Regions from separate parts of the Aureimonas phyllosphaerae genome, predicted to be linked through region 2. Evidence: predicted binding sites of a transcription regulator. Region 2 holds the regulator's gene; the other holds the start of a gene.
What was found. Region 2 encodes LexA, which represses DNA repair genes until DNA is damaged. Its sites were predicted from a motif close to TGTTCNNNNTGTGTTCNG; they were not measured.

Region 1 (15,265 bases), 160 kb from region 2:
TCGCCATTGGTTGCGGCGTCAACGTTGCGACGGGGGCAGGCAATACGCCCTATTCCGTGACCAGTCTCCGAGACGCCGGATATCGAGGCGATCTGCCGACGGTTTTCGAGCATGTCGCCGCAGGCGTCGAGGCGGCACTGGAATTGTGGGACGCGGGTCGCCAGTTTCACGAGGTGAGGGCGCAGTGGCTCCGTCACTCGGTGGGCCGCGGCGAGATGTGCCGTGTCAACCTTCCCGATGGATCGTCGGTGGAAGGGATTTTCGTGGATCTCGACGAGGGCGGCCGCCTCGTTCTCGGACTGCCGAACGGCGAGCGTCGACACTTTTCGGCAGGGGATCTCTTCTTCCTCCGCCAGACCGCAGGCGTTTGAGCACAGCTCACGCCAAAACCGATTCCGGGCGACCCCCGGCTGATGAACGACGGAAAGGCTGCATGCTGAGGCATGCCAAGAACGAAAGAATGACGACATTGAACGAACTGGTTTTCGTGCCGCTCGGCGGCATCGGCGAAATTGGAATGAACTTCGGCCTCTACGGCTACGGCCCTCCCGGCCAGCGCGAATGGATCGCGATCGACTGCGGCGTCTCGTTTGCCGGGCCTGAGTTCCCCGGAATCGACCTCGTGATGCCCGACTTGTCCTTCATCGAGGCACGGCTGGATCGCCTGAAGGCGATCATCATTACCCACGCTCACGAAGATCACTACGGTGCCGTGCTTACCCTTTGGCCCCGGCTTAAGGCCCCGGTCTACGCAACTCCCTTCACTGCGGCTCTGCTTCAGGCAAAGCGGGAAGGCGAGCCCGGCGCGCCCAAGGTGCCGCTCGAGATTTTCCGGGCCGGGGACCGTTTCGATATCGGGCCGTTCTCGATCGAGGCCATCAACGTGACGCATTCGATCCCGGAGCCGGTCGCGCTTGCGATCCGGACACCCGCCGGTACGGTTCTTCATACCGGCGACTGGAAGATCGACGCGACGCCGGCCCTCGGTGACCCGACCGATGAGACGCGCCTTCGCCAGATCGGCGACGAGGGCGTGCTTGCGCTCGTCTGCGATTCGACCAATGCGATGCGCGAGGGTGTTTCGCCCAGCGAGCAGGACGTGACGCAGTCGCTGTCGCAAATCATCCGCGAGGCGAAGGGTCGCGTGGCGATCACGACCTTCTCGTCGAATGTCGGCCGTGTGCGTTCGATCGCGAAGGCGGCGGCCGAGGCCGACCGGCAGGTTCTTCTGCTGGGGCGCTCGATGAAGCGCGTCGCCGATGTGGCGGAAGAACTCGGCTACCTCGAAGGCATTGCGCCGTTCGTGAGCGAGCAGGATTTCGGCTACCTCCCGAGCGACAAGGCCGTGATCGTCCTCACGGGAAGCCAGGGCGAGCCGCGCGCCGCACTCGCCAAGCTGGCGCGCGACGAGCACCCGACCGTGGCGCTGTCGAAGGGCGACACGGTGATCTTCTCCTCGCGCTCGATCCCGGGCAACGAGAAGGCGATACTCGACATCAAGAACGCCCTGATCGAGCGCGGTGTGCGCGTGATCGAGGATCACGACCAGCTCGTGCACGTCTCCGGCCATCCGCGCCGCAGCGAGTTGCGGCAGATGTACGAGTGGGTTCGCCCGAAGATCGCCGTACCGGCGCATGGAGAGGCCGCGCATCTCATGGCCCACGCGGGCCTCGCACGCGAACTCGGCGTGCCGGAGGTCGTGACGATCCGAAACGGCAAGCTGCTCCGGCTGGCGCCGGGCGCGGCGACCGTGATCGACGACGTGCCGTTCGGACGCATCTACAAGGACGGTCACCTCGTGGGGACCGCTGAGCAGATGGGCATCGGCGAGCGCCGGCGCCTGTCGTTTGCGGGCCACGTCTCGGTTCTGGTCGAGCTCGACGAGAAGCTGGAACTCGACATCGACCCCGAAGTCGTCGCGATGGGTTTGCCGGAGAAGGACGAGGAAGGCGAAGAGTTCGTCGACGTCCTGATGGAGGCTGCCGCCGGTGCCGTCGAGAGCATTCCACGCGGGCGTCGCAAGGATCTCGAACTCGTGCGCGAGGCGGTTCGCCGCGCGGTGCGCGGCGAGGCCTACGATGTCTGGGGCAAGAAGCCGGCGGTGACGGTTTTCGTGACTCGCGGCTGACGTCGCGCCTCGCTCACGCCGCATCCCTGCGTAAGGTGAGGTCCGGGAAGGCGCCCGGACCTCCGTGCGGCCTGACAAAGGCTGGAGGAGCATCATGGGGATCCTGACCTCGGTCGCCATCTACTTCGTGATCTGGTGGACCGTGCTTTTCATCGTCCTTCCGATCCGCATGCGCTCGCAGGCGGACGAAGGCGAAGTGGTGCTCGGCACCACGCACAGCGCTCCCGCACGCTTCAGCGTGGCGCGGGTCGCATTCCACAATACACTGCTAGCGACTGCGGTGTTCGCGCTGTTCTATCTCGTGACGGAAGTCTGGGGCATCGGACCGGGGTCGTTCCCGCACATCGTCCCCGGAACCTGAGCCGAACGGTCCCACAAAAAAAAATGCGAAGCTTTCGCTTCGCATTTCAAGGTGCCTGGTCCGGGTTCCGCTCCGGTGTCGAGACCGGGGCGGCGCTTCTCGCGCGCCGGAAACCACGTCCTCCCATGACTGAACCAAGCGATCTGCGCCCCTCGGGCGTTTCTCTTGACGGTGAGTATCTATCGGCGAATCCCGAGCCTTGTCGACTCGAATTCCGACTTTTGTGACAGTTTTTCGTCACGCTGCCTGTGTTTTCGGCAAATTCCTATCTGCGCCGACCTTGCATCAATCCTGCGCTGCGGCTTGTCCGTTCCGCGCTTCGCTTCCCAAGCTTTCGGCGAGTGGTTAAGAGCTTGCTGACGACACGTCACAAGTCCGAACGCGAACCGCACGAGTTTCCATGCGCCTGTCCCGCTACTTCCTGCCGATCCTCAAGGAAACCCCGAAGGAAGCCGAGATCGTGTCGCACCGGCTGATGCTGCGGGCGGGCATGATCCGCCAGCAGGCAGCGGGGCTCTACTCGTTCCTGCCGCTCGGCAAGCGGGTGCTCGACAAGGTGACGAAGATCATCCGCGAGGAGCAAGACCGCTCGGGCGCGGTCGAGCTTCTGATGCCGACCATTCAGTCGGCCGAACTCTGGCGCGAGAGCGGACGTTACGACGACTACGGCAAGGAGATGCTGCGCATCCAGGACCGGCACGAGCGCGACCTCCTGTTCGGCCCGACCAACGAGGAGATGGTCACCGATATCTTCCGGTCCTACGTGCGCTCCTACAAGGACCTGCCGCTGAACCTCTACCACATCCAGTGGAAGTTCCGCGACGAGGTGCGCCCGCGTTTCGGTGTGATGCGCTCGCGCGAGTTTCTGATGAAGGACGCCTATTCCTTCGACATCGACTACGAATCGTCCAAGACCGCCTACGACCGCATGTTCGTGGCCTATCTTCGCACCTTCGCGCGCATGGGCCTGAAGGCGATCCCGATGCGTGCCGACACGGGCCCGATCGGCGGCGAACTCTCCCACGAGTTCATCATTCTCGCGTCGACCGGCGAGAGCGAGGTGTTCTGTCATCGGGACTACCTCGATATGGCGGTGCCGGGCGAGGGGATCGACTTCGGCGACGCCGCCCAGCTCGCCTCGATCGTCCAGCAGTGGACGACGCCTTACGCCGCGACCGAGGAGATGCACGACGAGAGCGCGTGGAACGCCGTCGCCGAGGGCGATCGCCTCGCCGCGCGCGGCATCGAGGTCGGACACATCTTCCACTTCGGCACCAAGTATTCCGAGCCGATGGGCGCTACCGTCACAGGTCCGGACGGCAAGGAAGTACCCGTGCAGATGGGTTCCTACGGTATCGGTCCAAGCCGCCTGATCGCGGCGATCATCGAGGCGAGCCACGACGAGAACGGCATCATCTGGCCGAAGGGCGTTTCGCCGTTCGACGTCGGCCTCGTCAACATGAAGCCGGGCGATGCGGACTGCGATGCGGTTTGTGACCGTCTTTACGCCGAACTTCAGGCGGCCGGGCACGACGTCCTCTACGACGACGAGGACACGCGCGCCGGAGCGAAGTTCGCGACGATGGATCTTATCGGCCTGCCCGTGCAGGTGATCGTCGGTCCGCGCGGGGCGAAGGCAGGCGAGGTCGAGATCAAGCATCGTGCGAGCGGCGAGCGCGAGACGCTGCCGGTCGGCGACATCTTGGCGCGTCTGTCCGCGTGACGTCGGCCGAGACCCTGGAAGACGCCGTCCACGGCGGGCAAGCGGCGGGCAAGACCCGCCCGTTCTCCCGTTTCGAGTGGATGATCGCCGGGCGCTATCTGCGCTCGCGCCGCCGCGATGCGGGTGTGTCGGTGATCGCCGGCTTCTCCTTCATCGGCATCATGCTGGGCGTTGCGGCGCTCATCATCGTCATGTCGGTGATGAACGGCTTCCGGGGCGAACTCCTGACGCGCATCCTCGGCGTCAACGGCCATGTCATCATGCAGCCGATCGATAGTCCGCTGACGGATTTCGACGAAGTCGCCAAACGCATATCTGCCGTGCCCGGCGTCGCCTACACGATGCCGCTCGTCCAGGGGCAGGTCCTGGCAACGGGCTCGGGCTCCGGCACGGCGTCGACGGGCGCGCTCGTGAAGGGAGTCCGGGGCGCCGACCTCCAGAAGCTGACACCCGTCGCCGGCAATATCCAGCTGGGCTCAATCGACCACTTCGACACCAGCCAAGGCGTGGCGATCGGCTCGCGACTGGCCCAGTCCCTCGGCCTTGGACTCGGAGATTCGATCACGTTGGTTTCGCCGGAGGGAGACGTCACGCCGCTCGGCGTCACGCCGCGCGTGAAGGCCTATCCGGTGGTCGCGGTCTTCGAGATCGGCCTGTCGGAGTACGACGCGTCCTACATCTACATGCCGCTGAGCGAGGCCCAGCTTTTCTTCAATTCCGAGGACAAGGCGCAGTCGATCGAGATCTTCCTGAACGATCCAGATCAGGTCGTGTCCCTGCAGGGGCCGATCGAGCAGGCCGCAGGGCGTCCGAACTACACCGTGACATGGCAGCGCATGAACGAGAGCTTCTTCTCGGCGCTCGAGGTCGAGCGGAACGTCATGTTCATCATCCTGACGCTGATCGTTCTGGTCGCTGCGCTGAACATCATCTCCGGTCTCTTCATGCTCGTGAAGGACAAGGGCCGCGACATCGCCATCATGCGGACCATGGGCGCGACGCGCGGCTCGATTATGCGCGTCTTCCTGATCACCGGCGCGTCGATCGGCGTTGCTGGTACGCTCGCGGGCTTTGTGCTCGGGACCCTGTTCTGCCTGAACATCGAGAACCTCCGGCAGTTCTTCTCCTGGGTCTCCGGCACCACGTTGTTCAATCCGGAGTTCTATTTCCTGTCCCGCCTGCCGGCCGAGATCGACGGGAGCGAAGTCGTCACGGTGGTCGCGATGGCCATCGGCCTGTCCTTCCTCGCGACGATCTTCCCGTCCTGGCAGGCATCGAAGCTCGATCCCGTCGAGGCCCTGCGCTACGAATGAGCACGAATACCTCACTTCGCCTGGCGCAGGTCGAGCGACACTACGTTCAGGGCGAGTCCCGCCTGACGATCCTCGACCACGCCGACATGGAAATCCGTGCAGGCGAAATGGTTGCGCTTGTGGCGCCGTCGGGTGCGGGCAAGTCGACGCTGCTCCACATTGCCGGTCTTCTCGAGAAGCCTGACGGGGGTGACGTCTTCGTCAACGGCACGTCCTGTGCAGGTCTCGACGATGCCGGGCGGACCGACATGCGCCGGTCATCGATCGGTTTCGTCTACCAGTTTCACCATCTCCTGCCGGAGTTCTCGGCGCTGGAGAACGTGATGCTGCCGCAGATGATCCGCGGTCTGCCGCGCAAGGTCGCGGCCGACCGAGCCCGAATGCTCCTCGAATACATGCGTCTTGGTCAACGGGTGACCCACCGTCCGGCGGAGCTGTCCGGCGGCGAGCAGCAGCGCGTCGCCATCGCGCGCGCCGTCGCTAACAACCCTTACGTCCTGCTCGCCGACGAGCCGACCGGCAACCTCGACCCGTCGACGTCGAACTACGTCTTCGACGCCATGACGGCACTCGTACGCCAATCCGGCGTCGCAGCTTTGATCGCCACGCACAACCACGACCTGGCCAAGCGAATGGATCGGGCGATCACTCTTCGTGACGGCAAGATCATAGACCACGTGCTGGTCTAGGCAGCGATCTGGTTAGCTCGTCCGGGCTGGATGGTTCGAAGCGGCCAGTGGGCGACCGCGAACCCATAGGGACGCGCACGGTTACCGGAAGACCTATCCCTCAACGCCTCGGGACGCGAGAAGGTCTCTATGGCACTGCCGGTCTCCGAATGTCCGTGTGCTCGTAAATGACTGACGAGGGCAAAGCGCGACGCTTCAGCTTCGTTCTCCCCATCGATAGAACCGGTTTTCCCGCCGCAACGCCGCGACTCAAGCGCCGCGGACGCATTGCTCTGTTCGTTCGGCCTTGGATGACCGTTGGCGGGATGATGGCTGTCCCCGAGGGAGCATCTTCGTCTCCCAACTCGTCGCTCTTCTACCGGCGTGGCGGACGACCTGCTCGATCGCTGTCCGAGTTCCTAGCAACCCTCTCGACATGGCAGCAGCACGACCGAATCAAGGATTGATTCACTATCCGCGTTGCGGCCTCTTGATCTTCACCCAAATATGGAACAAAAAAGGAACATAGGAACGAAAGGGGAACGACATGCTGATTCTGAAGGAACTCGCTTCGCTGACCGCTCTCTGCCTCTTCTTTGCGAGCTTCGCTCTCATCGTCCATATCCTCTGACGAACACCGACGCCGCGCCGACTGCTGGCGGTCGCGGCAGCTGCATCTTATCTGGGGATTGGCTCTCGGGGACGGGCGCATCCTGAAATAGCAGGCTGGACTCTGCCCCATGGATTGGAACACTGAGGAATCTTCTGACGCCGCAAGCGGCCCTGAGTCGTTCTACGACGATCTCGGTTATCTGCGGCCGGTCGGCGAGTCGTTCGATGACGACGCGCCGACGATCGAGGAGATCGCCGTGTCCGACCATGTCGAGCCGATTGCGCCGCCACGCTTCATTCATCTGCGGGTGCACAGCGCGTTCTCCCTTCTGGAAGGAGCGCTGCGGATCGACCAGATCGTCAAGTTCGCCAAGGGTGATGGCGCGCCGGCGATCGGCATTGCCGACACCAACAATCTCTTCGGGGCGCTCGAGTTTTCGGAGAAGGCGGCGAAAACCGGCGTGCAGCCGATCATCGGTTGCCAGCTCGAGGTCGATTTTGGTGACGCCGAGATCAATCCACGTGACCGCTCTGGCTTCGGGCCTGCGGCCCCGGTCGCCTTCATCGCCGCGACCGAGCAGGGTTACGAGAATCTCGTCGAGATCGTTTCCCTGTCCTACCTCGCGCACGACGGTAACGCCCGCCCGCACGTCCCGGTCGCTTGGCTGGAAGGTCGCACAGAGGGGCTGATCGTCCTCACCGGTGGTCCGCTGGGACCGATCGGCACGGCCATCGCGGCCGGGCAGGGTGGTCTGGCACACGCCCGTCTGGAGAGGCTCGCTGCCCTCTACGGCGACCGGCTCTATGTCGAGCTTCAGCGCCACGGTGGGCGCGAGCGGCGGACCGAACCGGACACGGTCGCTCTCGCCTATCACCTCGGCCTGCCACTGGTGGCCACCAACGAGCCGTTCTTCTTCTGCGACGAAGACTTCGACGCCCACGATGCGCTGATCGCGGTGGCGTCGAACAGGCTCGTCAGCCACGAGGACCGTCGTCGGTTGACGAACGATCACTGTTTGAAAAGCCAGGATAAGATGGCGGAGCTCTTCGCCGATCTGCCGGAGGCTTTGGAAAACACGATCGAGATCGCGCGCCGTTGCTCTTATCGCGTGCGCACGCGCAAGCCGATCCTGCCGCGCTTTGCCGGTGCGGATGCCGACGCTGCGGAGGCGGAACGGGCGGAGGCCGCCGAGTTGCGCCGGCAGGCAGAGGCCGGTCTGGAAGCGCGGCTTGCCTTTCACGGGCCGGCTCCGGGACAGACCGTCGAAATTTACCGCGAGCGGCTCGAGTTCGAACTGTCCGTCATCGAGCGGATGAAGTTCCCGGGCTACTTCCTGATCGTGTCGGACTTCATCAAGTGGGCGAAGGCCAATGGCATTCCCGTCGGCCCGGGCCGCGGCTCCGGCGCCGGCTCGCTGGTCGCCTATTCGCTGACGATCACCGATCTCGACCCTCTGCGCTTCGCGCTCCTGTTCGAGCGCTTCCTGAACCCCGACCGCGTGTCGATGCCTGACTTCGACATCGACTTCTGCCAGGACCGGCGCGAAGAGGTGATCCGTTACGTCCAGGAAAAGTACGGCCGCCAGCAGGTCGCCCAGATCATCACGTTCGGTTCGATGCAGGCCCGCGCCGTGCTGCGCGATGTCGGCCGCGTGCTCGAGATGAGCTACGGCCACGTCGACAAGCTCTGCAAGCTCGTTCCGCAGAACCCGGCCAACCCGGTGACGCTGGCGCAGGCGCTGGAAGACGAACCGCGGCTTCAGGAGGCGCGCAAGGCGGAAGAGGTCGTCGACCGCCTGCTGACGATCTCGTTGAAGCTGGAGGGGCTCTACCGCCACGCCTCGACGCATGCCGCCGGCATCGTGATCGGCGACCGGCCGTTGTCGAAGCTCGTGCCGATGTATCGCGATCCCCGCTCGGACATGCCCGTCACCCAGTTCAACATGAAGTGGGTCGAGCAAGCCGGCCTCGTGAAGTTCGACTTTCTCGGCCTGAAGACGCTCACGACCCTCAAGACCGCCGTGGATCTGATCGCCCGCCGCGGGGTTCAGATCGACCTCGGCGCCCTGCCGCTCGACGACGCGCCGACCTACCAGCTCCTGATGCGCGGCGAGACCGTGGGCGTGTTCCAGGTGGAATCGATCGGCATGCGCAAAGCGCTGATCGGCATGCGACCGGACTGCTTCGAGGACATCATCGCTCTCGTCGCGCTCTACCGTCCGGGGCCGATGGAGAACATTCCAGTCTACAACGCGCGCAAGCACGGCGAGGAAGAGGTCGAGATCATCCATGAGTTGATCGAGCCCATCCTGCGCGAGACCCAAGGGGTGATCGTCTACCAGGAACAGGTGATGCAGATCGCCCAGGTCCTCTCGGGCTACACGCTCGGCGAAGCCGATCTCCTGCGCCGCGCCATGGGCAAGAAGATCCGCGCGGAAATGGACGTCCAGCGCGTTCGCTTCGTGGAAGGCTGCGAGAAGGGCGGCATCAAGAAGGCGCAGGCCAACACGATCTTCGACCTCCTGGCCAAGTTTGCGGACTATGGCTTCAACAAGAGCCACGCAGCAGCCTACGCGCTGGTTTCCTACCAGACGGCCTATCTCAAGGCGAACCATCCGGTCGAGTTTCTCGCCGGGTCGATGACGCTCGACATGGGCAACACCGACAAGCTCAACGACTTCCGCCTCGACGCCAAGCGGCTCGGCATCGAGGTCGTACCGCCATCCGTCCAGACCTCGTTCAGGCCGTTCGAGGTGGAGGACGGCAAGATCATCTACGCGCTGGCGGCGATCAAGGGCGTCGGCGAGCAGGCGGTCGAGCACATCGTCGAGCGGCGGCAGGAGGGCGGCCGGTTCGAGAGCCTCGAAGACTTCTGCGCCCGGATCGATCCGAAGATCGTCAACAAGCGCACGCTGGAACACCTGATCTGCGCCGGCGCGCTCGACTGCTTCGGTCATGATCGGGCGAAGCTGTGCGGCAACCTCGACCGTCTGGCAGGCTATGCGGCCATGGCCCAGTCGGGACGCACGTCGGGCCAGCACGACATGTTCGGCGGTGCCAATGCCGGACCGGAACCGCTGCGCCTCGCAGACGTGCAGGGCTGGACCAGTGCCGAGCGACTGCTGAAGGAATTCCAGGCGATCGGCTTCTATCTGTCGGCGCATCCGCTGGACGAGTACAAGGCTGCCCTCAAGCGCCTGAAGGTCCAGTCCTATGCCGAGGTCGTTGCGGGGGTGCGGCGTGGCCAGACGGCCGGACGCCTCGCTGGAACCGTCACCTCGCGTCAGGAGCGCAAGACGAAGTCGGGCGGCAAGATCGGCATCGTCCAGCTCTCCGATGCTTCAGGCCAGTACGAGGTCGTCCTGTTCACCGAGACGCTGATCAACTTCCGCGACATGCTGGAGCCGGGCGCGTCGGTGATCGTCACTGTATCAGCCGAAGATCGACCAGAAGGAATTTCGCTTCGGGCCTCCGGGGTTCAGTCGCTGGAAGGCGAGGCGGAGAAGATGCAGAAGGCGCTGCGCGTCTTTCTGCGGGACGCCAAGCCGTTGCAGTCGGTGCGCAGTCAGCTTCGGCCGGGAGGCGACAGCGAAGTCTCGCTGATCCTCCTGCGCAACGACGGCGAGCGCGAGGTCGAGATCGACCTGCCCGGTCGCTTCCGCGTGTCGCCGCAGATTGCCAGCGCGATCAAGGCGGCGCCGGGCGTGGTCGACGTCGAACTGGTCTGAGCGCGCGAGCGCTCAGGATCCTTCGATGATGGCCTGCAGAGCCGCCTCGGCCTCTCGCCAGCTTTCGGTCCGGATCGTTCCGTGCGGCATCGGCGGGAGATGCGGCCGGAAATCTGCGTTCGCCATGAGATGAACGAGCCGGACATTCGGGACGCTTCGCCGGACCCCTTCGAGATTGGGCGGGAGATCGTCGACGAAGGCGACCGGTCCAACCCAGCGCTCGGCCAGTTCGGCCACGACGCCACCTTTGGAGCGCTCGGTCGCGATCATCGGCCAGGGCATTCCCGCCTGATCGAGGAGGGCTCGGCGCTGATCGTAGAATGACGGCGTCATGGCCGTCAGGAAGACGATGTCCGCTATCCGCGACAGGCGAGACAGCGCCTCGGCAACCCCCTCGACGGGCTTCTGCCGCTGTTCCTGCTGGGCGTAGAGGCGCTCCGTCACGCCGTCGAGTTCGTGCCCGCTGAGGGCCGCGCCCGTGGAGATCGACCGGACGTTGCCGGTGAGCCGGAAGCTGTCGAAATGCAGTTGCGCTCCGCACTCTGCCAGAAGCTCGCAGAATGGCGCGATGAAGTGCAGCACGACCTCGTCGATATCTAACACGAGAAGTGCGGCGTGGCGTGGCTCGAGATCCGCGATCCGCGGTCCGCGCGTAACGTCGCCTCTCGTCACGAAAAGGACTCGGCGTAGGTGTCTCCGAGCGAGCGCCGGGCGGCCGCTACGTCCTGCGGACGGATGCCGGCGTGGGCGGCGAAGTCGTTCAGCGTCGCCTCGTCCGCAATGACGAAGTCAAGGACGCCCGCCAGGAACGCGGGCTCGGTGGCAGCCTCGCGCAGGTTCTCGAGTTCCAGTCCCGTCAGCCGCAGGAAGCGATTGAAGAGGACTGTATCGGATGCGACGAAGGACAAGGCCTCGATCGCCAAGGTCGACGCATCATCTTCGCTTGCGCGTTGCATGTCTCAGCCTTTCTTAACCACGATGACGCCTCGCACGATCGGCGAGTGCATATCTACCTTTGTTAAATCAAATTGCGGGTACTTTCGCGAACCGACACAGGAAACGGATGCTGCCCGATTCCGCCACGAAGGTTGCGTCAATGACCAAGACCGTCATGATTGTCGAGGACAACGAGCTCAATATGAAGCTCTTCCGCGACCTCATCGAGGCCCATGGCTACCGCACCGTTCAGACGCGCAGCGGCCTGACGGCGATGGGTCTCGCGCGCGAGAGCCAGCCGGACCTAATTCTCATGGATATTCAGTTGCCGGAAATTTCTGGGCTGGAGGTCACAAAGCTGCTGAAGGCCGACCCGGATCTCAAGCGCATTCCCGTCATCGCGGTGACGGCCTTCGCGATGAAGGGCGACGAGGAGCGGATCCGTCAGGGCGGATGCGAGGCCTATATCTCAAAACCGATCGCGGTCACCAAGTTCATCGAGACGATTAAGTCGTTCCTTGGCGACGCGTGAGTCGCCGTGGGCGACGATCCATCAAGTTGCGCGCGACCGCCGCAAGGTTAACCATTCGTGAAATCTTCGTGGACGGGATCAGTCCACCGGATTGATTCTCGGGCGATTCTCGGCAACTCTCGGAGCGTGGGAAAACGGGCGCAGGCAAGCCGCTCCCTTCGAGTTTCCCCATGGAATGCTCAGGTCCGCCGCATCTCCTGGGTCCCGTGGGGCGGTCGGCCGGCATCTGGTCTCAAGCGGTTTCCTCGTACCGTGATCGGATAGCCGGCCGGCCACTTTCCTGTCTATCCGACAACCGATCCTTCGTGCGTTGCTGCGTCACGCATGCCGCAAACGCAAAACGCCGCCCAGAAGGGCGGCGCTGCAGATCGTCGTTCGGCCAGAAGCGGCTTACTTGATCTTCGTCTCGCGGAACTCGACGTGCTTGCGCACGACCGGATCGTACTTCGTCTTGGTGAGCTTGTCGGTCATCGTACGGCTATTCTTCTTGGTCACATAGAAGAAGCCGGTGTCCGCCGTGCTCAGCAGCTTGATCTTGATGGTGGTTGCCTTGGCCATGGTCTTCGGTCCGTCCGTCTATCAATTGTCGTTTCCTGCGCCGCGCGATGCGACGGGTGAGCGTCGCAAGAGGCATGCAGGACAGGGTTCAAGAAGATTCGAGTACCGGACCGGGCTTCGGGCTCGATGCTCGACGGGGCGAACGAGCCGCCTCGACTATCGCGGCGGACACTACGCATGGCGGCGCTCAAGTCAAGAGGGACGGCGCAGCGTACGGGCTCCGATCGCCACGAGATAGGCCGCGAAGAAGACGGCGAGAGCGTAGGCGAAGCCGCTCGGACCGAACAGATCCATCGAAGTCCCAAGCGTCTGGGGACCGACGAGCATGCCGAGCGAATAGCAGAAGATGAAGGCGGCATTGGCCGCCGCGAGGTCGGCGCCTGCAAGGCGCGACCCGAGATGCGCTAGACCGACGGTGTAGAGACCGGCGACCACACCGCCCCACAGGAAAAGGACGATCGCCAGGAGCACCCAGTTCGCATGAAGCAGAGGCATGATCAGTGCGCCTGCGAGGCCGATGGCGGCGAACGCAAGAAGGAGGTGCCTGCGATCTCTGACCCGATCGCTGAGAAGGCCGAGCGGGATCTGCAGGGCGACGCTGCCGAGGCCGATGGCGGACAGGAGGCGCGCGGCACCGCCTTCGCTGAACCCGATCGACAGCCCGTAGAGCGGAAATAGGGCAAGCCCGCCCGACTCGACCGCGCCGAAGACGAACACGGCGCAGGTGGCACTCGGCACCGCCCAGAGATAGCGATGGAACGGCGCCGTCGGCGACTCGTCCAGGACGGGTGTGCTGCGCGAAGCGAAGAGAAGCGGGACGGCAGCCGAGAGGATCATCGCCGCACCGATCCCGAAGGGCAGAAAGCCTTGGCTGCCGACGAGCGAGAAGACGAAGGGCCCGAGTGCGAAGCCGAGCGCGAGTACGGTCGCGTAGATGCCAAGAATCAATCCGCGGCGCGATGGCGGCGAAACGGCGCTGATCCAGAACTCGGACAGGATGAACATGACGGTGACCGCGAAATGGAAGACGAGACGCAGCGCAAACCATGTCCAGAACGGCTCGAAGACATAGAAGCCGATCGCCGACATCGCCGCCGCCGCGATGGCGAGGAACAGCGTGCCGCGGATGCCGAACCAAGCGATGAGGTAGGGTGAGGCGGGAGCCGCCAGAAGCGAGGCGAGACCGGCGACCGCGGTGTTCAGGCCGATCAGGGTGGAGGAGATGCCGCGGGCTTCAAGGACGACGCTGAGAAGCGGGAGCCCGAGCCCGAGCCCTAGGCCGACAGCGCCAATCGAGGCGATCGCCGCAACCACGCCCGACCAGGCGACGCGATCGCTCGTCGGGGCAGGACTGTCGGACACCTGTGCGCCTGCGGTCATAGGTACTCGACGGTGTGCTCGCCCCGACGCCGCCGGAAGAAGGGGATCGGAGCCCATGGATCGTCCTGCGTGCCAGCTTCGAGCCGCCGAAAGGCTGCGTCCAGAACCCGTGCCGTTATCTCAGCGACGCGGAAGTTCTTAAGCTGTTCCGGTCCCACCCATATGACGGTGTCGAATTCGTCGGTGGGTGGCCGAGCAGGTAATCGTCGGTCGAGGAGACGGTCCGCTGACACGAGGAAGAAGCGCGCGTCGAACCGACGAGGAAGGCCGGGCGGCGTAATCGCCCGCGCCAGCGGCATCAGGGCGCGAGGCGTCGGAACGGCACCGGCCGCCGCGAAGGGCTCCCAGCCGGCCGGCATGGCGAGGGGCCGGCCCAACTCTGCAACGAGAAGGCCGGTCTCCTCCTGCGTCTCGCGGATCGCGGCGAGCGCGAGGGCCGCGGCGTGACATGTTATGCGCGGTTTCGGGCTTCCAGCCATCAATCGGGTGGCGACAGCCGCGTCGACCGCAAGATGCCGCGCCAGAGCCATGTCCGAGGCTTCCAGTCGGCCACCGGGGAACACGAGATGGCCCGGCATGAAAATGTGACCGGCCGCGCGGATTCCCATCAGGAAGCGGATCTCGCCGTCCGTGCGATCGTAAACGAGAAGCGAGGCGGCGTCCTTCGGCCGAACCCGCCTCGCAGGGTCGCTCAATGGTCGGCTTCGGCTGGAGCGCCGCCGAACCCGTGCATGCGGATCGCCCATTGCAACCCGATGGTCGCGCCCTTCAACGGCTGCAGCAGGACGAGCGACAGAACGAGCGTCACGGGGATCCAGATGGCCAAATGGGCGGCGAGCGACAGATCTACCCAGGTCTCCGCACCCATGAAGAGGGCGACGACGATGTGACCGACGATGAAGACGGTCAGATACGGAGGGAGATCGTCTGCGCGGTGATGCGAATATTCCTCGCCGCACCGGTCGCAGCGATCGACGCTCTTCAGGAACCCGCGGAAGAGCTTGCCCTTGCCGCAGTGCGGGCAGCGCATGCGAAACCCGCGCGCCATCGAAAGGAGAATACCGCGGGGCTCGAGCTCGACGGGATCACCGGATGCGCTCATCGTTTCCCTCTCACCTTGCCAGCGACGTTCTTGGCCCGGAACGGACGATTCGGCCTGCGAGCCCGGGGGCGCGCCTTGTGGAACGAGGCGGTCGTGCCCGGCAGTTCGCGGGCTTCGGTCAGCATCTCGAAGCGCATCGCACCCGACAGCGGCGCGGCCTCGACGAGCTTCACCTCGACCGTATCGCCTAGCCTGTAGCCAAGCCGCGTCCGCTCGCCCACCAG
Region 2 (15,265 bases):
GGCATGGCGTTGCCCGCAGATGCGGTGATACGGACAGTTGCGTGCATTCCGGTGCGCCGACGTCAATTCGGCGCGTGCAGCATGCGCATTTCCCCGACGAGGCGCATCCGGTCGCCCCGGGAACGACGTTAGGTGAATGGAATGGGCCTCGAAGGCTGGTGGACGACGATCTGGGACACGGCGCTGATCCGGATCGTCCCCTTCCTGTTCGTGCTGACCGTGATCGTCTTCTTCCATGAACTCGGCCACTATCTCGTGGGCCGCTGGTCGGGCATCCGCATCCTTGCGTTCTCCGTCGGCTTCGGCCCGGAGATCGTCGGCTTCAACGACCGGCGCGGCACCCGCTGGAAACTCTGCGCCATCCCGCTCGGCGGCTACGTCAAGTTCTTCGGCGACGAGAATGCCGCCAGCGTTCCCGACCATGCAGCGCTTGGCCGGATGAGCGAGGAGGAGCGGGGCGGGGCATTCCATACCGCCAGCGTCGGACGGCGGGCCGCGACCGTTGCCGCCGGGCCGATCGCAAACTTCATTTTGGCGATCGCGATCTTCGCGCTCACGGCATTCTCCACAGGTATCGTCGTGGGTGATCCGGTGGTGTCCGAAGTGCGGCCGGGCTCCCCGGCGCAATCTGCAGGCCTTCAGCCGGGCGATCGCATCGTAAGCGCGGACGGTGAGGCGATCGAGTATTTCGGCGACCTCCAGCGCTATGTTTCGACACGAGCCGGCCTGCCCGTGCAGCTCGGAATCGACCGCGCCGGACAGGTGATCGCGCTGACCGTGACACCTCAGGAACAGGCGCAGACGGACGGCTTCGGCAACGAGTTCAAGACGGCCGTCATCGGCGTCGTCGCCAATGCCGAGCAAAGCGGCTTCCGCACTAGGGAACTCGGGCCGCTCGAGTCGTTGCGCTATGGCGTTTCCCAGACTTGGTTCGTGACCGAGCAGACCGTCTCGTTTATCGGTGGCATCTTCAAGGGTTCGCAGTCGAGCGACCAGATCGGTGGTCCGATCCGCATCGCGCAGGTCTCCAGCCAGGTTGCGACGCTCGGCATCGCCCCGCTCCTCAACCTCGCGGCGCTTCTTTCGGTTTCGATCGGCCTTCTGAACCTGCTGCCGATCCCGATGCTCGATGGGGGCCATCTCATGTTCTACGCGGCTGAAGCCGTACGCGGGAGACCGCTCAGCGAGCGTGTTCAGGAGTTCGGCTTCAGGATAGGCCTCGCACTGGTGCTGATGCTTATGGTATTCGCATTCTGGAACGACCTATCCAGCCTTGGCTGAGGTCGATTTGGGGACATTCGAGGGGGTTTGCGGTTCGTTAACCATAACGGTGGCCGGCGTGGCGACCGTGCAACGGTTTTGTGATTCCTAAACGGAATCCGTCCAGTTTGGTTGAACGGCTCCGTAAAGCCGATAGAAACGCACGGGCATGCCGAGTCTAGCACTCGTGCCATCGGCGGAATGAGAAAAGGTAGTAGCCCTATGCAGGCTGGATCGAAGCTTTTGAACGCCCTGTCGGCGGCGGCTCTTTCGTCCACGGTTCTGGCAGCTTCGGTCATCACCCTTGAGCTGGGGACCATGTCCCAAGCTTTCGCCGCCGTGGTCAACCGGATCGAGGTGCGCGGCAATCAGCGCGTGGATGCCGAGACCGTGCGCAACGTTGCGCAGATCCGGGCAGGCCAGAACGTCTCGGACGCCGACGTCGACGCCGCCGTGACGCGCCTCTTCGGCACAGGCCTTTTCTCGGATGTTCGCGCTCGCCAGTCCGGCGGCTCCCTGATCATCGAGGTCGACGAGAACCAGATCGTCGGCGAGGTGATCTTCCAGGGCAACAACAAGATCAAGAACGAGCAGCTGGCCGCGACGGTCCAGACCGCAACTCGCGAGCCGTACAACGCCTCCACGGCCCAGGCCGACGTCGAGGCGATCCGCGCTGCTTACACCCGCATCGGACGTTCCGACGCGGTCGTCTCTGTTCGCACGGTTCCGGCCGAGGGCAATCGCGTCAACGTCGTCTACGACATCCAGGAAGGCGACCGCACCCGCGTCGAGAGCATCAACTTCGTCGGCAACAACGCTTTCGGCGACGGTCGGCTGAAGGAAGTGATCTCGCTGCGCGAGTCGGGCATCTTCAGCTTCCTGCAGCGCAACGACATCTACGACGAGGACCGCCTGCGCGCCGACGAGGAGGCGCTGCGTCGCTTCTACTTCAATCGCGGCTATGCGGACTTCCGCATCGTGTCGTCTGTCGCAGAACTCGACGCCGCGAAGAACCAGTACTTCATCACCATCACGGTGGATGAGGGCGAGCGCTACGCCTACGGCAACATCAACATCGATTCGACCGTTCCCGGCATCGATGGCGAGACGCTCCGTGGCGAGCTGAAGACCAAGACCGGCGATGTCTACAGCGCCGAGCAGATCGAGGAGTCGCTCGTCTCCTTGACCAACGCCGTCGCGAACCGGGGCTACGCGTTCGCGCAGGTCACCCCGCGCGGCAATCGCGACTTCGCCAACAACACGATCTCGATCGACTACGTCATCGACCAGGGTCCGCGCGCCTATGTCGAGCGCATCGAGGTGCGCGGCAACACGAAGACCCGTGACTACGTTATCCGCCGCGAGTTCGACGTGTCAGAAGGCGACGCCTTCAATCAGGTTCTCGTGCAGCGCGCCAAGAAGCGCCTCGAGGGCCTGCGCTTCTTCAAGACCGTCAACGTCTCGACCGCACCCGGCAGCCAGCCCGACCGTGTCGTCGTGATCGTGCAGGTCGACGAGCAGTCGACGGGCGAGTTCTCGGTGGGCGGCGGCTACACGACCGGCGGCGAGAACGCCGGTCCGGTGGCCGAAGTCAGCATCACCGAGCGCAACTTCCTCGGTCGCGGCCAGTTCGTGAAGGTTTCGGCCGGTTTCGGCGAGGAGACGCGCAGCTACAACCTGTCGTTCACCGAGCCCTATTTCCTCGGTCGCCGCCTCGCGGCCGGCTTTGATATCTACCGCACCGAAAACTCGTCCTCGACGGCCTACGACATCACGCGCACGGGCGGTTCGCTGCGTCTGGCGGCGCCGATCACCGAGGATCTCACGGCGCAGATCGCCTACAACTACAAGGAAGAGACGTTCGGCGACAAGCAGGGCATCGCTCTGCGCGACGCGAACGGTTTCCCGCTCGTGATCAACGGGGTCCAGCAGTTCTCGACCTGCGCCAACTCTGTCGTCGCACCGCTCTACACGCTGTCGCCGATCATCAACCAGGCGATTTGCGATAGCCCGTACACCACCTCTTCGATCTCCTACGCGCTGACCTACAACACGCTCGACAATCAGCAGGACCCGCGTGACGGTCTGTTCGCGCAGGTCGGTCAGGAAGTCGCCGGTCTCGGTGGCGATGCGCAGTTCATCCGCACCACGGCGCGGGCGTCCTGGTTCAGCCTTCTGTCGGAAGAGTACGACGTGATCGGTCAGCTGAGCGGTGGCGGCGGCAATGTCGCGTCGCTCGGGGATGATCTGCGTGTGTTCGATAACTTCTTCAAGGGGCAGGACATCGTCCGCGGCTTCAAGTATCAGGGCCTCGGCCCGCGCCAGAACGGCGTGGCGATTGGCGGCACGAACTACGTGAATGCCTCGGCGGAAGCGACCTTCCCGCTCCCGCTGGTCTCGCGCGATTTCGGCTTCCGCGGTGCGGCCTTCGCGGATGCCGGTTCGCTCTGGGGCGTCGACAACGTCGAAAACCAGTTCGGCATCCAGGGCGACGACTTCGCTCTGCGCGCCTCCGCCGGTGTCGGCCTCATCTGGGCGTCGCCGTTCGGACCGCTGCGCGTCAACTACGCCGTGCCGTTGGCGAAGGAAGATTACGACCGCACGCAGGAGTTCTCGTTCGGCTTCTCGTCGCGCTTCTGAGCGGCGAGACAAGGCTCGGATGGCCCATCCCTTTTTCAAGCTCGGCAAGGGTCTGACCCTTGCCGAGCTTTGTTCCGTCTGCGGCGCGTCCGTGGAGCCGCAGTTCGCAGACCGCACGGTCAACGGCATCGCGTCGCTCGACCAGGCCGGCCCGGACGACGTCAGCTTCTTCGATACCCTTCGCTACGAGGCGGCCCTTCGGTCGACGCGCGCGAGCGCTGTGATCACGGCGCCTCGCTTCGCCGCGCTGGTGCCGGAGGGCGTGGTCGCGATCATTGCCAAGAGGCCGGTCATCGCGTTCGCGCAAGTGGGCCGTGAACTCTATCCCGATGCCATGAGGCCACGATCGAACTTCGAGGCCGGCTCGGTTTCCGATCAGGCGAGCGTGCATCCGTCCGCGCATCTAGAGGCTGGCGTGACGGTCGAACCGTTCGCGGTCATCGGTCCTGACGTGGCAATTGGAGCGGGGACGGTTGTTTCGAGCGGGGCGGTCATCGCGGCCGGATGCCAGATCGGCCGCGATTGCAGCATCGGAAGCCACGTCAGCATCCAGCATGCGTTGATCGGCAACCATGTGATCCTTCATCCGGGCGTGCGGGTCGGGCAGGATGGTTTTGGCTACGTGCCGGGGCCTCAAGGTCTGACGAAGCAGGTCCAGGTCGGGCGCGTGATCCTGCAGGATCACGTCGAAGTGGGTGCCAACACCACGATCGACCGTGGCGCGGTTCGTGATACGGTCGTGGGCGAGGGCACGAAGATCGACAATCTCGTGCAGGTCGCGCACAACGTGGTGATCGGCCGTCATTGCGTAATCGTCGGCCAGGTCGGCATCGCGGGCAGCGTGACGATCGGCAATGGGGTTTCGATCGGCGGGCAGACGGGTTTCAACGGTCACGTGACCGTGGGAGACGGCGCGCAAATCGCTGGCGTCAGCGTCGTGGCGTCGGATGTTCCGGCAGGCGCGCGTTGGGGCGGAGTGCCGGCTCGGCCGGTGAAGGATTGGTTGCGGCACATGGCATCCCTGCGGGGGTCGCCAAGGGAAAAGCAAAAGACGGCGGGTGGGGATGACGGAAACGACGACGCTTGAAAGCCTGGATATCCTCGGCATCCTGAAGCTCCTTCCGCATCGCTATCCCTTTCTGCTGGTCGACCGGATCGTCGATATCGACGGCGATCGCAGCGCGCGCGGGCTGAAGAATGTCACGGCGAACGAGCCGCATTTTCAGGGGCATTTTCCGGATTACCCGGTCATGCCGGGCGTCCTGATTATCGAAGGCATGGCGCAGACCGCGGGCGCGATCTGCCAGAAGGCGACAGGCGGCGACGCGAATTCGATTGTTTACTTCATGACGATCGACGGCGCGAAGTTCCGCAAGCCCGTCGTACCGGGTGATCTGCTCGAGTACCACGTGACCCAGACGAAGAAGCGCGGCAACATCTGGAAGTTCGACTGCGCTGGCATCGTCGGCGGTTCGAAGGTTGCGGAAGCGTCGATCAGCGCGATGCTCGTGCCCGGCGACGCAAAGTGAGCAGCACGTCCACGATTCATGCGTCCTCGATCGTTGAGGACGGCGCACAGATCGGCGACGGATGCGAGATCGGCCCGTTCTGCGTCATCGGGCCGAACGTCGTACTCGGAGCCGGCGCTCGTCTGAAGTCGCATGTCGTCCTCGCGGGAAACACGACGATCGGCGAGGGCGCGCGGATCCATCCATTCGCATCGATCGGAAACGAGCCCCAGCACCTCAAGTATATGGGCGAGGACACGCGACTGGTGATCGGCAGGAACTGTCTGATCCGCGAGCATGTCACGATGAATCCCGGAACGATCCAGGGCCTGTCCGAGACGAAGGTCGGCGACAATTGCGCCTTCTTCACCGGCGCTCATGTCGCGCATGACTGCGTGATCGGCAACAACGTCACGCTGATCAACAACGTCATGCTCGCTGGTCACTGCGTCGTGGGGGACTTTGCGACGATCGCGGGCGGGTCCGGCATCCATCAGTTCACCCGCATCGGGCACCACGCCTATGTGGGCGGTCTCGCCGCCGTGGAAGGCGACGTCATTCCCTTTGGGATGGTGCTCGGCAACCGTGCCTATCTCAGCGGCCTCAATGTGATCGGCATGAAGCGCGCCGGGTTCAACCGCGACGCGATCCGCAATGTCCGGAAGGCCTACCGGATGTTGTTCTCGGACGATCTGACATTCCGGGAGAATCTCGACGAGGTCGAGTCGGAATATCCCAACGATCCGCTGGTGCAGGACCTCCTTGGTTTCATCCGCGCGGGGGGCGACCGCGCCATCTGCTTCCCCCGTAGCGTTCGACCGAACTGAACCCAATGGGAACGGGGCCGACCGAAACGCGGCTCGGGATCATCGCCGCCGGCGGTGTCCTGCCCCGGCTGGTCGCCGAGGCAGCGCGCGATGCGGGGCTGACACCGGTCATCATCGCGATCGCCGACGGCCTGAGACAGGAATGGCCCGGCTACTGCGTTGTCCGGTTGCCCTGGTCTAAGACCGGCGACGTTTTCAGTCGGTTGTCGGAACATGGGGTCAGCCGCGTCGTGTTCTGCGGCACGATCTCCGTCCGGCCGGACTATCGCTCGATGATCCCGAGTCTTCGGACGCTGAAGTTGATGCCGGAGTTGCTCCGCATGGTGCGCGGCGGCGACGACAGCCTGCTGCGAGCCGTCGCCGGACTCTTCGAGCGCCGAGGGTTCGAGGTCGTCTCGGTCCATTCGATACTCCGCAATGTCCTGACCCCCTTGGGAACGCTGACACAGCAGACGCCGGACAAATCCGACCGGCTGGCTCTCCAGCGTGCGTCCGCGGCGGCAACGGAGATCGGACGCCTCGATATCGGGCAGGCGGTCGTCGCTTCGCCCGATCGCATCATTGCGGTCGAGGGGATCGAAGGGACGCGCGCCATGCTGGAGCGGGTCGGCGAGTTGCGCGCGAACGGGCGGATCGGACGAGGGGAGCCCTGCGTCCTCTTCAAGGCCTTCAAGCCACAACAGGACGAGCGCTTCGATCTTCCGAGCATCGGGACCGAGACGATCGAGCAGGCTGGCGCCGCCGGGCTGCGCGGCATCGGTCTCACGCCTGGCCGTTCCCTGATTCTCGAAGTGGGACGCGTCGTGGACGCCGCCAATGCCAAAGGTCTCTTTGTGACCGGGGCATCAGCCGAGGACGGGGGCGCGGCGACATGAAGGTGGCGTTCATCTTGGGGGAGGAGTCGGCGGACCGGATCGGTGCCGATCTCCTGCGTCATCTCAAGCGTATGGCGCCCGAGACGATCTCGGCGATCGGGTTGGGCGGTCCGTCGATGCGCGCCGAGGGGCTCGAGTCGCTGTTCGACATCGAGGAATTGTCGATCATCGGCATCGGAGCCATCGTCGCTCGACTGCCGAAGCTTCTGGGACGGCTCAATCAGACCATCGCGTTCCTGCGGGCGCAGCGCCCCGATGTCATCGTCACGATCGACAGTTTCACCTTCTCCAACCGCGTGGCAGCGAAGCTTCGACCGAGCCTCCCTGAGACGGTGTTCGTGAACGTGGTGCCGCCTGCGATCTGGGCCTATCGCCCGGAGCGTGCTCGCAAGCTGTCGTCCGCGGTCGACCGGACGCTGTGCCTGTTTCCGTTCGAACCGGAGGCACTGCAGCGCCACGGCGGGCCGCCGGCATCCTATATCGGCCATCCGATCATGGCGGATTCGCACCTTCGCACCATTCTCGAGCGGGATGCGGCGATTGGCTCGCGCCAGCCGGCGACGCGCCCGACGCTCCTGATACTACCCGGCTCGCGCCGCGGCGAAATCACGCGACTGATGGACGATTTCGGCCGGACCTTCGCGGATTTGTCCGAGCGGGTGCCGAACCTGCGCGGCATGCTGCCCGCCGTTTCCCGCGTGCGCCCGCTGATCGAGGAGAAGCTACGATCCTGGCCGATTCGTCCGGAGTTGGTCGAAGGCGAGGATGCCAAATGGCAGGCCTTTTCCGAAGCCGACGCGGCGATCGCGGCTTCCGGCACGGTCGCGCTGGAGTTGGCGCTCGCAGCGGTGCCGATGGTTCTGGCCTATCGGCTGGACCCCATATCCTATCGCCTGCGTCACCTGATGACCGGTTGGACGGCCGCCCTGCCGAATTTCGTGGCGGGACACCCGCTGGTGCCCGAGCATTTTCATGAGACAATCCAGCCGGAGCATCTGGCGCGACGGCTCGAAAGATTGATGACGCGGACGCCCGAGCGAGCGGCGCAGATAGCAGGTTTCGAAGCGATCCGAGCGGCGATGACCGTGCCGGAGGCGCCGGGAGTTGCCGCTGCCCGGATCATCCTCGACATGCAGGCCGCAAAGAAAACGGGCGCCGAAGCGCCCGTCTGATCGATCTCATGTTGCCCGAGGTCAGCCGCGGGCGTCGACCGGGGTGTAATCGCGCTGGGCCGCGCCGGTGTAGAGCTGGCGAGGGCGGCCGATACGCTGATGCGGATCCTCGATCATCTCTTTCCATTGCGCGATCCAGCCGACGGTGCGGGCGACCGCGAAGAGCACGGTGAACATCTCGGTCGGGAAGCCGAGCGCCTTCAGCGTGATTCCGGAGTAGAAATCGACGTTCGGGTAGAGCTTCTTCTCGATGAAGTACGGATCGTGCAGCGCGATCTGTTCGAGTTCCATCGCGACCTCGAGCAGCGGATCGTCCTTGATGCCGAGCTCGGTCAGCACCTCGTGGCAGGTTTGCTGCATGATCTTCGCGCGCGGATCGTAGTTCTTGTACACGCGATGGCCGAAGCCCATCAGGCGGAACGGATCGTTCTTGTCCTTGGCCCGCGCGATGAACTCCGGAATGCGGTCCTTGCTGCCGATCTCGGCCAGCATGTTGAGCGCCGCCTCGTTGGCGCCGCCATGCGCCGGACCCCACAGGCAGGCGATGCCGGCCGCAATGCAGGCGAACGGGTTGGCGCCGGACGAACCGGCGAGACGCACCGTCGAGGTCGAGGCGTTCTGTTCGTGGTCGGCATGGAGCGTGAAGATACGGTCCATGGCGCGGGCCAGCACCGGGTTGATCTGATACGGCTCGCAGGGCACCGCAAAGCACATATGCAGGAAGTTTTCCGCGTAGGAGAGGTCGTTGCGCGGGTAAACGAACGGCTGGCCGATGTGATACTTGTAAGCCATGGCCGCCAGCGTCGGCGTCTTGGCGATCATGCGGATCGAAGCGACCATCCGCTGGTGCGGGTCCGCGATGTCGGTCGAGTCGTGGTAGAAGGCCGAGAGTGCGCCGACCGAACCGACCATCACGGCCATCGGATGCGCGTCGCGACGGAAGCCAGTGTAGAAGCGCGACATCTGCTCATGCACCATGGTGTGGCGCGTCACGCGGTAGGTGAAGTCGTTCATCTCGGCGGCGGTCGGCAGTTCGCCGTAGAGCAGGAGATAGCAGGTCTCAAGGAAGTTGCCGCGCTCGGCGAGCTGATCGATCGGATAGCCGCGGTGCAGCAGCACACCTTCGTCGCCGTCGATGAAGGTGATCTTTGATTCGCAGGAAGCGGTGGACGTAAAGCCTGGGTCGTAGGTGAAGAGCCCAGTATCCTTGTAAAGCGCCGCGATGTCGACAACATCGGGACCGATCGTCCCGTGGCGCAGCTTAAGCTCGGTTTCCTTCGGGCCTAAGGTCAGTTTCGCCGAATCGGTCATTCGTTCCCCTTCTGGATGTCCGCCGGGCAGCGCCCGGCGAGAGCCGATCGGCAGGGAATGCGCCGAGCGCACGTTCGATGCCGATATCGTACGGAATTATTGCACCGCACTCTGTTAAGCGCCAGTGCAGGCCAAGGGTTCATGCAGCCTGATCGCGCAGCCTGGCCAATGTTTCATCACGCCCGAGGACGTCGAGCACGTCGAAGACGCCCGGAGAGGTCGTCTTGCCGGTGAGGGCGGCGCGCAGCGGCTGCGCCGCCTTACCGAGCTTCAAGCCTTCGCGCTCCGCATAGTCGCGGACGACGGCTTCAATGGAGCCGGCATTCCACTCGGTCAGGGCTTCGAGGGCCGGCAGCAGCCCCGAGACGACCTCCCGCCCGCCGCCGGCCAAGATCTCCTCCGCCTTCGGGTCGATGGGCAGGGGGCGCGAGGCAAAGAGATAGGCAGCGCTCTCCGTCAGCTCGACCAGCGTCTTGGCGCGCTCCTTGAGGCCCGGCATCGCGCGCAGCAGACGGTCACGCACCACGTCGTCGGGCGCCGAGCGCAGGATAGCGCCGTTCGGCAGGTGCTCGCGCACGTCCATCAGGTGATCGACGAGATCGGCATCCACGCTCATACGGATCCAGTGACCGTTTACGGCATCGAGCTTGGCGAAATCGAAACGCGCCGCGCCACGATTCACATCGTCGATGTCGAACCAGGCGATCATGTCCTCGGGCGAGATGATCTCCTCGTCCCCATGGCTCCAGCCGAGACGCACGAGGTAATTCTTCAGGCCGACGGGGAGATAACCCATCTCGCGATAGGCCTCGACGCCCAGGGCACCATGTCGCTTCGACAGCTTCGCCCCGTCCGCCCCGTGGATGAGCGGGATATGGGCGAAGACGGGAACGTCCCAGTCCAACGCCTTGTAGATCAACGTCTGGCGACCGGCGTTGGTCAGGTGATCGTCACCGCGAATGATATGCGTGACGCCCATGTCGTGGTCGTCGACGACGACCGCGTGCATGTAGGTCGGCGTCCCGTCCGAGCGAAGGAGAATGAAGTCGTCGAGGTCCTTGTTGGGAAAGCGGACTTCACCCTGGACACGGTCGTGCACCACAGTCTCGCCGTCCATCGGAGCCTTGATGCGGATCACCGGTTTGACACCCGCCGGCGCCTCGGACGGGTCGCGGTCGCGCCAGCGCCCGTCGTAGCGCGGAGGGCGCTTCTCCGCCTTGGCCTTCTCGCGCATCTCGTCGAGTTCGGCCGGGGAGGCGTAGCAGTAATAGGCCTTTCCGGCCGCAACCAGCTCCTCGGCCACCTCACGGTGACGCGGCGCGCGCTCGAACTGGGAAACCGGCGGCTCGTCGGCGTCGAGACCGAGCCAATGCAGACCGTCGATGATCGCCTTCACAGCGGGTTCGGTGGAACGCTCGCGGTCGGTATCCTCGATGCGCAGCAGCATCTTGCCGCCCGTCTTGCGAGCGTACAGCCAGTTGAAGAGCGCCGTACGCGCGCCACCGATATGAAGATAGCCCGTCGGCGACGGTGCGAACCGGGTTACGACGCGGTCGGTCATGGAAGGTCCTCGAAGGTGGAAGAATCGCGCCAGCCGTCGGACACGAGGTCCGAAATGGTCTGTGCAGAGCCGGCTGGACGATGCCTGTCTTTCTCGGCCCGTGGTGTAGCATAGCGGGAAGGCGAGACAAGCGAAGCGAACCGATGTGACGACCAAGGGACATAGCGTCACGACACCATCGCTCGGCAGCCGGGTCGGCAAGAGCGGTCCGTCCTCGCTGCCCCTCCTTGCCGCGATGCGCGCGTGGCTGGCACGTCAGGTCGCGCTGGAGGAGCGTTCGCGCACGGCGTTCGCGCTCTTTCCGATCGCGATGATCGCAGCAGCGGCGACGTTTTACCGAACGACGTTCCAGCCGGGTCTCGCGGCGATCGCGCTTCTCGCGGGCGTCGGTGCCCTTTCGCTCGCTCTGCCAGGAATGGCACGCTCGTTCCGTGTCGGCGGCGTCGTCGGGCTCGGTCTTGCGGCGGGCTTCGCCGCCTGTATCGCGGAGCGCGCCCGCACCGAGACGACGCTTTTCTCGGGCGAGGCGACGGTGCGGATCGCCGGGCCGGTGTTGGCGCGGGAGCAGGACGACCGCGGTCGCTATCGATACATCGTCGAAATCGAATCGACAGAACGCCCGGTCCTCTCACGACCGCCGGAGCGCGCGCGGATCGTTGTTTCGAGCCGACACGAGCCCTTGCCCATCGGCTCGACCTATCGAGGGCTCGTGCGCCTGCGTCCACCTTCGGGGCCGGCCTATCCCGGTGCGCACGATTTCGCCTTCGGGTCATACTTCGGGGGGCTGGGCGCCTACGGGTTCTCGCTCGGCGCGCCGGCACCACCGGGCGCATTGCGCGACCCGTCGATCTCGGACCGCATCGCGACGCTGCGACTTGCTATGGGGGAGACAATTCGGGCCGTCCTTCCGGGCGCGACAGGTGCGGTCGCCTCGGCCCTCGTGACCGGGGAGCGAGCCGGAATCCCGGAGGAGATCAACGAGGATCTGCGCGTCACGGGGTTGGCGCATGTGCTGTCGATCAGCGGCTTTCACATGGCGCTCGTCGCCGGTTTCTTCCTTCTCGTCACGCGCCTCGGCCTCGCGACCGTCGTGCCGATGGCTCTCCGTTGGCCGATCAAGAAACTGGCGGCGGTCGTTGCCCTCGTAGGGACCGGCTTCTACTTCCTTCTCGCCGGCGACAACGCCGCAACGGAGCGCTCCTTCGTCATGATCGCGGTCATGCTGGGCGCGGTGCTTCTCGATCAGCCTGCACTGACCCTGCGAAACGTCTGCATCGCTGCGGTCGTGGTCATCGCGCTGTCGCCTCATGTCGTACCGACAGCCACCTTTCAGATGTCCTTCGCGGCAACGGCAGCATTGATCGGCGCATATGGCGCCTACGCTCGATGGCAGTCCCGGCGGAACGAGGGCCAGCGTAGGGAAGGCCTGTCGATCCGATGGCTGAGCCTCATTCTTCTGGGGATGGCGATGTCGTCGCTGATTGCCGGCGCCGCTACCGCGCCGTACGCGATCTACCACTTCCAGCGCGGCGCTCCGTTCTCGCTCATCGCCAACATCGTGGCGACGCCTTTCTTCAGCTTTTGGATCATGCCGTTTGCGATGCTGGCCGTGCTGGCCATGCCGTTCGGCCTTCACGTTCTTCCCCTCAAGGCGATGGGGTGGGGCCTCGACCTCGTCTTCGCCCTGGCTGCCTATCTCGCCGACGCGTTTCCGGACTATCCGACCGGCCTGATCAGCGGCCCAGCACTCATCTGCTTTTCGGCCGCGATCCTCATCGTCTCCTTTTCCGCCAGCGGACTTCGCTGGTTCGCGCTTGCGCCGATTGCCATCGGCTTTGCGCTCTTGCGTCCCGGACCTGCTCCGGAGCTCTTGCTCTTCGAGGACGGTCGCGAACTCGCTTTGATCGATAGGGACGGGCAACTGCACTCCGTCCAGCCACGACCATCCACCTTCGTCTGGGACCAGTGGCGACGCGCGTTGCAAACCGAGCCGGGACAGCGGGCAAGTCACAGCCGGACTAGCTTGGTGTCCGCCCCAACGACGGACGGCGCCGTGACGTCCAATCTTTCCAGCGCCGGAGCATTCCGATGCGAAGACGGCATCTGTCGCGGACTAACCCGGTCCGGACTGCGGATCGCGTGGAGCGATGATTATCAGAAGCTCGACGACGTCTGCCGCGACAGCGATATCGCCATCATGGCGCGGGCTGTCCGGGCGAACGCCTGCCGGACCGGCGATGCCCGACTGGTCACGTTGAGGACCCTGCGCCGAACCGGCTCTCTCGCGATCTCCCGCGCCTCTGACGCAACGATCGAAATGCGCCACTCCATACCGACCGAGCCGCAGGCCTGGAACCGCCATCGCTTCGCGGCATGGCCTGAGTACTGGCGCAAATCGGACAGCGCGACGGCCGAAACGACAGGCCGCGCCGAGGATCGTCGCGCTGTCAGTGATAGCGCCGGATCAGCCCCACCAGTTTCCCCTGGACCTTGACCCGATCAGCGCCCAGCAGACGCGTCTCGTAAGCCGGATTGGCGGCCTCGAGCGCCACCATGCCGCCCTTGCGGCGAAATCGTTTCAGCGTGGCTTCCTCATCATCGACGAGCGCGACCACGATTTCTCCAGCGCTCGCCGACTCGCTGCGCTGAATCACGACGGTATCCCCATCCAGGATGCCGGCTTCGATCATCGAGTCGCCCTTGACCTCCAGCGCGTAATGTTCGCCGGATCCAAGCATCTCGGGCGGCACGACGATGTCGTGCGTGTTCTGCTGAATGGCCGAGATCGGAACACCGGCTGCGATGCGGCCCATGACCGGCACGGAGGAAACGTCGCGTTCGACGGCTCGCGGTGTCTTGAACAAGGGCTCCACGTTGGACGGACGGGAGGCAGGCGGCGCGGCCGCCGCCTTGGCTGCGGACTCCGGCAGCTTCACCACCTCCAGCGCCCGCGCCCGATTTGGTAGGCGCCGGATGAAGCCGCGCTCCTCGAGCGCCGTGATCAAGCGGTGGATGCCGGACTTCGAACGGAGATCCAAGGCGTCCTTCATCTCGTCGAAGGACGGAGGGACGCCCACCGATTGCAGACGCTCATGAATGAACATCAGAAGCTCGTGCTGCTTGCGCGTCAGCATGGGACGATTCCTCGAAACAAAACCTGAACAAACCTAGCTGTTCCGTTTGTGTTCTGCAAGGATCATCCGGTGGTCAGCATAACGTACTCGCACGGCTCGCCTGCGACGGCAGCCGGCGCGAAGGCCGGGCGAACGAGGAGAGCGTCGGCACGCGCGAAAACCGAGAGAAGCGAGGAGTCCTGCCGAGGCAGCGGCACGACGCGGCATGGCGAGCCGGCGGGGTCGATTTGGATGTGGGCGCGCAGGAAGTCCGTCCGCTTGTCGTTGGCCTTGACGTCGAGCCCAAGGATGCCGCGTCTCCGGCGACTGACGGGAGCGGCGCCGGACAGTTTCTCGATCAGCGGGCGCAGGAACAGTTCGGCGGTGACGAGGCTGGACGCTGGGTTTCCCGGTAGACCAAGGATGCGCATAGGGCCCAGCGAGCCAGCCATCAACGGTTTTCCCGGCCGCATTGCGACCCGCCAGAAATCGAGCGTGGCACCGGCTTCGGTGAGGACCGGTCCGACGAGATCGTGGTCGCCCACCGATGCGCCGCCGACGGTCACCAGGATGTCGGCCCTTGCGTTCTGGGCCCGCTCGATGGCCGACGCGAGATCGTCCCGGCGATCGGGGATGATCCCGAGGTCGATGACAGAGCCACCGATCACGCGAACGATCATCGAGATGGCCAGCGTGTTGGATGCGACGGTCTGCGAGGGTCCCGCCGGCGTGCCCGGAGGAACCAGTTCGTCGCCCGTGGCCGCGATGGCGACACGCACCCGTCGCCGGACTTCGATCGTTCCATAGCCGCCGCTTGCCGCGAGGGCGCAGGCAGCGGGTGTCAGCCGGGACGCGGCTGGCGCGAGGACGTCGGAGAGGCGGAAATCGTTGCCAGCGCGGCGAATGTGCGCCCCGGGCTCGACGCGTTCCAGAATGCGGACCTTAGACTCAGCGGGTCGATCCGTATTCTCCTGAATGACCACTGCATCCGCACCATC

Region 1: the regulator LexA is predicted to act here: its motif matches at 6,702-6,719, upstream of dnaE (DNA polymerase III subunit alpha).

Annotation. Positions count from the first base shown of each region.
Region 1 is NZ_CP181348.1:3,234,473-3,249,737, forward strand. It holds gene ACLNGM_RS15485 (biotin--[acetyl-CoA-carboxylase] ligase) at 1-371, shown strand, start outside; gene ACLNGM_RS15490 (ribonuclease J) at 461-2,128, shown strand; gene ACLNGM_RS15495 (DUF1467 family protein) at 2,223-2,489, shown strand; gene proS (proline--tRNA ligase) at 2,890-4,212, shown strand; gene ACLNGM_RS15505 (lipoprotein-releasing ABC transporter permease subunit) at 4,293-5,525, shown strand; gene ACLNGM_RS15510 (ABC transporter ATP-binding protein) at 5,522-6,214, shown strand; gene dnaE (DNA polymerase III subunit alpha) at 6,934-10,533, shown strand; gene ACLNGM_RS15520 (hypothetical protein) at 10,546-11,205, opposite strand; gene ACLNGM_RS15525 (DUF3572 domain-containing protein) at 11,202-11,489, opposite strand; gene ACLNGM_RS15530 (response regulator) at 11,630-12,001, shown strand; gene rpmG (50S ribosomal protein L33) at 12,392-12,559, opposite strand; gene ACLNGM_RS15540 (MFS transporter) at 12,752-13,939, opposite strand; gene ACLNGM_RS15545 (NUDIX domain-containing protein) at 13,936-14,634, opposite strand; gene ACLNGM_RS15550 (DUF983 domain-containing protein) at 14,631-15,041, opposite strand; gene rnr (ribonuclease R) at 15,038-15,265, opposite strand, start outside.
Region 2 is NZ_CP181348.1:3,393,583-3,408,847, reverse strand. It holds gene rseP (RIP metalloprotease RseP) at 142-1,281, shown strand; gene bamA (outer membrane protein assembly factor BamA) at 1,483-3,900, shown strand; gene lpxD (UDP-3-O-(3-hydroxymyristoyl)glucosamine N-acyltransferase) at 3,920-4,987, shown strand; gene fabZ (3-hydroxyacyl-ACP dehydratase FabZ) at 4,965-5,429, shown strand; gene lpxA (acyl-ACP--UDP-N-acetylglucosamine O-acyltransferase) at 5,426-6,235, shown strand; gene ACLNGM_RS16205 (LpxI family protein) at 6,241-7,110, shown strand; gene lpxB (lipid-A-disaccharide synthase) at 7,107-8,282, shown strand; gene gltA (citrate synthase) at 8,304-9,593, opposite strand; gene gltX (glutamate--tRNA ligase) at 9,733-11,154, opposite strand; gene ACLNGM_RS16185 (ComEC/Rec2 family competence protein) at 11,390-13,648, shown strand; gene lexA (transcriptional repressor LexA) at 13,602-14,258, opposite strand; gene glp (gephyrin-like molybdotransferase Glp) at 14,351-15,265, opposite strand, start outside.